DNA from 2 places in the Comamonas trifloxystrobinivorans genome. Region 2 is predicted to be linked to the other one. Evidence: predicted binding sites of a transcription regulator. Region 2 holds the regulator's gene; the other holds the start of a gene.

Region 1 (3,413 bases), on a different contig from region 2:
GTTGCTCGACCGGATGGATTACCCAGATTTTGTTCGTCTCTTGGTCGGTAGTTGCTGTTTACTGACAGACGGCGGCAGCAACCAAGAAGAGGCTGCGATGCTGGGTTTACCAACACTGCTTCTAAGACGTGCAACTGAGAGGCTTGATGGTTTGGGCGATGGCATAGTGCTTTCACACTTGAAGCCAGAGGTAATTCGATCTTTCTTGTCCAATCATGCCAACAAGACTTGGAACCTGCGCAAGGTAGAAGGCGCTTCACCATCAAAAATTATAGTTGACTCTCTTACTGAGCAGTTAAATTAAAATGCAGTGCCGCAAGCGCATAGGTAAAGCATGCCTATTTCTGGTTTGGTTTAGTTCAACTGCGTACCAAGTGCACAAAAATTTTGGATTGACAAGAGGCTTTGAGACCCAGCAGAAGCGCTGATTTAACAAGCTGTCATCCACTGCCAATAGCAATACGGCGGTCACCAAATACTATGGTGTTTTCTATAGCAACAGCCACTTTCAGAAAAAGCAACAAAAAAAATTGCCAGCTAAATTACATAGCAAAGAAAATCAGCATTCTTATTTATAGAAATTCAAACATTACTCAAGATACTAGCACTGCTTCATTACATAGCTTGAACAAACATTCAAACTTATTATCAGCTCCTCGGAATTTCATTGAAATCAATTCATACAAATTCAAGTGCAATTACCTGGCTTATATCTAGACGCTAGATCACTGCTGCAGACCCACGCACTACCAGAACTACGAGTGAGTACAATTTTTTTATTATTAAATTTTCCAGAAAATCCATTCTTGGTGGTGCAGGTTAATTCGTCATTAGTCAATGTATAAATACAATAAGTACTCTTGGAACCAATTGGGCCAATATAACCTTCATCTGACGCCACCAAGCTTGGCGTCTTTCCTTCATTCCAGACAATTTCATACTCCATTTTCAATGTCGTCAACTCTGCCAAAGCACCGCCCGCTTGTGACTTGACAATATAGTCTTGATAGGCAACTGCCGCAACGGCACCCAAAATTCCAATGATCGCGACCACGATCATCAGCTCGATCAAGGTAAAGCCCTTTTGAATTGACAACATGGCAAGAATTACAAAATAGTTATTCCTCAACTGATGCAAGCTTCATGCCAAATTCAGAAGCCAACACTCTGTAAATAAGCGTTTGAAACGGATGCGTACCAGGCGGATCTCAGCTTCAGATGATTTTTTCGCTCAACGACACCAGTCCACATGTATGCAAAAGAGCCACAAACGCCATGGATCCGGTGCAGGTTACGACTCTGATCCAACCTCATCCCTGGGCAGTGGCATGAATAGCGGGCCAGCGATACGCGGAGCCTGATACGGATAAGGGTACCCTCTACCTCAGCCACGATCCATCCCACATGACGATCTACGCATGAAGCCAGCTGGTCAGTTTTCGGCCGTGTCAAAGCAACCCAGGCGCAAACGCAACTACCGGCTCCGATAGAGCTGGAGACTCTCATTGAGCAGCATGCGCCGCAAAAAGCAATCTCTGGACTGATGCACACCGTAGTGTCTACACTAAGCAAGGTCGCTTTGATCACCCAAGTTCACAAACTGCTGCACAAGCAAGAGTTCATGGTACGGCTACCAACATATGGAAAAGTGCGATGGGTTGCGAAGCAGCAAACAACTAGCATATTGCGATACCAAAAGGCTTTCGCAAGCAGCTCGGCGTCAGTATGGAGCTTGCTGGGATGAAAGAGCTTTATGAAAAGAGCAAGGCCGACGTACAAGCCAAGGTCAAGCGTGCGTTTCGCACGCATCAAGCAGCAGCTCGGGCGCGTCCTGGTCTCCTTCAATTTTTAATGCCCAAGCAGCACTTTCACCTCACATTATGCATGTTAACCATATTCTCGCACCACCACCATCATATGAAAAGAAATTAAAAATGACTCAGGTCGAAAATATCGCTGATATTGATAAAAATATAAAACATGAAATCAGCGATACTTCAGCGCTGGCAAAAAATCCCGTCGTCACCGTCTTGATGATTACCTACAATCATGCTGACTATTTACCAATAGCCATTGAAAGCATTGTTAACCAACAATGTGATTTCCCATTTGAATTGATCATCGGTGAAGATTCCTCTACGGACAATACCCTCCAGATTGCCATTGAGTACCAGAAGCGCTACCCAAAAATTATTCGCGTCATTCATTCCGAGAAAAATGTGGGAATGAATTCCAATTCACGTCGAATTTTCAGCGAGGCCCGAGGTGAATATATCGCATATTGCGAAGGTGATGACTATTGGTGCTCAACAGATAAATTGGCACTTCAGGTTGCCATGATGAGAAGTGACCGCAGCATCGGCATCGTACATTGCGATTGGACACGATGCATTCTAGATCACGGAACATGGAAACTAAGTTTATCAAGATCTATGCACGCAAGAGTTTCCGAGAAATATCTGAGTGGTAAAATATTTTCCACATGGCACTATCCAAAAATATTGAGAACCTGCACTATTTTATTGCGCAAAGACACTCTTGCAGAGTGGTACGATTCCCATTTAATGGATCCAAAGTATCATTTTGGCGACAGTATTCTCTCAGCTTGGATCACCGAACGCAGCAAAGTGGGATATATCCCAAAAATAATGTCCGTCTACCGTGTCAGCCCGAACTCCGCTCTCCGGTCAGGAGCCAAGGCAAGAGTCGCGTTCTATAAATCTGCACTGGAATTCGATACGGCTGCTCGTGCATTCTTTTCAGATCGAGCAGACTACCCCATGGGTTATCGCTGGGAAACAGCTGCGAGCTTGCTGCTATGGGGCCTGCGATCGCACGATATGCCCGCAATTAAATTTGCGCTTACCGACTTCAAGCAACACTTTTCCTTGCTGAGTTTTATTGTCACGGCCTATAAAACTCTTGCCATGCGATTGCCTACACTAAAACGCCAACGACGACAAACACCATGCGAAGCGATAACGACTGAACAGCAGCCATGAAAAACACATGGTACTGGCTGAAGCACTATCGGCCAGGTCGGCTGGGCCAGAACACAATGCTCGGTGCAGCTGGGTTAGGTGCACGCGCTGTGATTCAGGCAGCCTATCTGTTGATCGTCTCGCGCTGGCTAGGATCGGAGGGCTACGGATTGTTTGCTGGCTCGGTAGCGCTGGCCACATTGGCAATGCCCCTCGCCAACTGGGGCAGTGCATTACTATTGACACAGCACATTGCACGCGACCGCAACAGCTCACGTGGCATGTGGGCAACAGCGCTGGTACAAACTGGTGTGGTTGGAGGGCTGCTCACCATAGGCATTCTGATTGCATCGTCCCTGCTGCATGAACGGCTGCCGCTAGGTTCACTGCTAATACTCGCGATATCCGAACTGCTGCTGTTACCAGTCTCGC
Region 2 (3,413 bases):
GCTGTTGGCTGTTGGCTGTTGGCTGTTGGCTGTTGGCTGTTGGCTGTTGGCTGTTGGCTGTTGGCTGTTCAGGATGTTCCCCCCTTTCAGCCAGCGCCTGCGGACGCAGCAAACACCGGCGGTTTGGCTGCCGTAGAGCAGCCAAACTTCGTGAACTGACTTGCGGCAGCTGTTTGAATGGAGCGCTTTAGCGCGAAATGAGTTTTGCCGCACGCCGGTGTTTGTTGTGGCCGCAGGTTGCCCCGAAAGATTCGCTACGCGAAGCTTTCGGGGTCGATGGATGTAGGGCACGTTTCTTTGCCTTCTTTCTTGCCGTGCAGCAAGAAAGAAGGTCGCCTGCCGGGGCGAGTCCCGGCCAGCTGCAGCAAACAAAGCAGCAAAACGCCAGTTAGAAAACAGCCCGCCAAAAACAGCAAGCCGCGCTACAGCGATTTGCGCAAACTAGCCGGCGGAATCCGCATCGCCTCGCGGTATTTGGCCACCGTGCGGCGAGCACACTCAATGCCTTGCTCTTGCAGCAGATCGGCGATCTTCGCATCGGACAGCGGCTTCTTCGGGTTCTCTTCGTCGAGCAGCTGCTTGATCAGCGCCTTGACCGCCGTGCTCGATGCGCTGCCGCCGGTTTCCGTGCCCAGGCCCGAGCCAAAGAAGTACTTGAGCTCCACCGTGCCTTGCGGCGTGGCCATGTATTTGGCGGTGGTGACGCGGCTGATGGTCGATTCGTGCAGGCCCAGCTCGTCGGCAATTTCGCGCAGCACCATGGGACGCATGGCCAGCTCGCCGTGCACGAAGAAGTTGCGTTGTCGCTCCACAATCGCCTGCGATACACGCAAGATGGTGTCAAAGCGCTGCTGGATGTTTTTGATGAACCAGCGCGCCTCTTGCAAGCGCTGCTGCAGCGCGCCGTGGCCTTCGCTGCCTTTGTGGCCGCGCAAGGCGTTGGCGTAAACCTCTTGCACGCGCAGGCGCGGCATCACCTCGGGGTTGAGTTGCACGCTGAAACCCGGCACCGGCAAGCCCCGCTCATTGCTGGGGCGGACGATGATGTCGGGGATGATGGCGTTGCGGTCCACATTGGCGAAGGGGCGGCCCGGCCGGGGTTCCAGCCGCGCGATGATGCCCAGCGCCTGGCGCACCGAGGGCTCGTTGCAGCCGGTCAACTGCATCAGTTTGCGCACATCGCGCCGCGCCAGCAGGTCCAGTGATTCCTGACACACCAGCAAGGCGGTTTCCAGCGCCTGGGCGTCGCCTTCCGGGTCGGGCGAGCCCTCTTCATCCAGCAAGCGCTGCTGCGCCTTGATTTGCAGCGTCAGGCATTCGGCCAGGTTGCGCGCGCCCACGCCTACCGGCTCCAGGCTTTGCAGCAAGCGCAAAGCCACGGTGAGGTGGTGCAACAGGGTGTCAAAGGCCTCGGCATCAGAGGCATCGCCAAAGCCTTGGGCCAGCTCGGCGAGCGAGTCTTCCAGGTAGCCGTCGTCGTTCAGCGATTCGATCAGCAGGTAGAGCGCGGCGCGGTCTTCTTCGCACAAGCGCAGCGATAGCGCCTGGCGGTGCAGCACGTCTTGCAGGCTGACGTGCTCGGAGCTGCGGTCAGAAGCGGGTGTTTCTTCTTCGTCGTCGCCGTGGCTGCTGCGGGCGGGCAGGTCGCCGCCCCATTCTTCCCAGTCGGAGGCTGAGTCGCCCGTAGCGGCTTCGGCATCGGCGCCGGTTTCCTTGCCGGCGGCAAAATCCAGGCTTTCGCCAGCAGCGGTGTCGCCTTCAAAATCGTTTTCGTGGCTGGTTCGCTCTGCGCTGCCAACCGAGGCTTCGGCGGCGCTATCGGCAGTGCCAGCCGGTGCGTCAGTTGCTGGTGCAGCGGTTGCATCGGCTTCGGCACCGGGCTCGGCTGCAGCGTCTTCGGCATCGCGTTCGAGAAAAGGGTTTTCGTCGAGCATCTGCTCGACTTCCTGCTGCAGCTCCTGGGTGGACAGTTGCAGCAAGCGGATCGACTGCTGCAGCTGCGGCGTGAGCGTGAGGTTCTGCGAAACCCGCAGCGAGAGCGATGGCATCATGGCTGCGCCCTCCGGTCACTGATGTGGGTACACGCTTTATGCGAGGCCACAGCCTCCCCAAGCACAGCGCGCCCAGCGCTGCGCCAGCGGCTGGTTCGTGTCTCACATGCGGAAATGCTCACCCAGGTACACCCTCCTAACGTCGGCGTTTTCCACAATCTCTTGCGGCGTCCCCGCGGCCAGCACCTTGCCATCGCTGATGATGCAGGCGTGGTCGCAAATGCCCAGGGTTTCGCGCACGTTGTGGTCAGTTATCAGCACGCCAATGCCGCGTTCCTTGAGGAAGGCGACGATGCGCTGGATCTCGATCACCGCGATCGGGTCGATACCCGCAAACGGCTCGTCCAGCAAAATGAATCGGGGCTGCGTGGCCAGTGCACGGGCAATTTCTACCCGGCGGCGCTCGCCACCCGAGAGCGCCAGCGCTGGCGATTCACGCAGGTGGTCGACCCGCAGCTCTTGCAGCAACGCGGTCAGTTGGCGCTCTACTTCGCTGCTCGACAAAGCGCGGCCATTGGCGTCTTTTTGCAGCTCCAGCACAGCGCGCACATTGTCTTGCACGCTGAGCTTGCGAAAAATCGATGCCTCTTGCGGCAGGTACGACAGGCCCAGCTGCGAGCGCTTATGAATCGGCATGTTGGCGACCGATTGGCCGTCGATGCGGATGTCACCGCCGTCGCTGCGCACCAGGCCCACGATCATGTAGAACGAGGTGGTTTTGCCCGCGCCATTGGGGCCGAGCAGGCCCACCACTTCACCTTTGCGCACCGACAGCGAGACGTCCTTGACCACCTTGCGGCTGCCGTAGGATTTTTCGAGGTGCAGCACTTCGAGCTGGCTGCGGTGGTCGCTGCCAGCGGCGCGCGCGTTGACCGAGATGGTTGAAGATGCCTCGGCCACGATCACTGGGCTCCGCCGTTCAGCTGCGTGCTGGGACGCAGTTTTTCCTTGTCGTCCGCCGCAGCCTTGGGCTTGGCGGCTTCGGCCTTGTCGTCTGCCTTGGGCGTGAGGACTACGCGCACGCGGTCTTGCTTGGGCGCGCCAGGCTTGGTGGCCGCCGCCTGCGTGCTCTTCTGGCCGTTGACGGTGAAGGTGTCGCTCAGGTTGTTGTAGACGATGACCGAACCGCTGACCTGGTCGGTCAGCGTGGTTTCGCGGTAGCGGCGCAGCTCGCCACGGCGCTCGAAGTGCACCGTGTCGTCGCGGCCGTTGTAAGTGATGACTTCGCCTTCACCTTCGATGAATTCTGCCGGAGCGCCCGGTGCGGTGTCGCGCTTTTGCCGGAAGAAGGCCAGTTTGCCGCCATCGGCCGTCACCACCCCGTGCTGGAAGCCATCGCGGTCCTGGCTGACCGTGAGCTTG

The links. The regulator sigma-54, encoded in region 2, starts transcription at its own class of promoters, with help from an activator protein. The targets are predictions, from matches to a motif close to TGGCANGNAANCTGCTTT.
Region 1: the regulator sigma-54 is predicted to act here: its motif matches at 1,132-1,149, upstream of ACFIQF_RS15870 (pilin).

The regions. Positions count from the first base shown of each region.
Region 1 covers NZ_JBHZGV010000012.1:91,505-94,917, forward strand. Annotated here, with positions in the region: gene ACFIQF_RS15865 (UDP-N-acetylglucosamine 2-epimerase) at 1-304, shown strand, start outside; gene ACFIQF_RS15870 (pilin) at 689-1,099, opposite strand; gene ACFIQF_RS15875 (glycosyltransferase family 2 protein) at 1,935-3,002, shown strand; gene ACFIQF_RS15880 (lipopolysaccharide biosynthesis protein) at 2,999-3,413, shown strand, end outside.
Region 2 covers NZ_JBHZGV010000030.1:9-3,421, forward strand. Annotated here, with positions in the region: partial or broken gene ACFIQF_RS23795 (hypothetical protein) at 1-291, opposite strand, end outside; gene ACFIQF_RS23800 (RNA polymerase factor sigma-54) at 423-2,051, opposite strand; gene lptB (LPS export ABC transporter ATP-binding protein) at 2,154-2,930, opposite strand; gene lptA (lipopolysaccharide transport periplasmic protein LptA) at 2,954-3,413, opposite strand, start outside.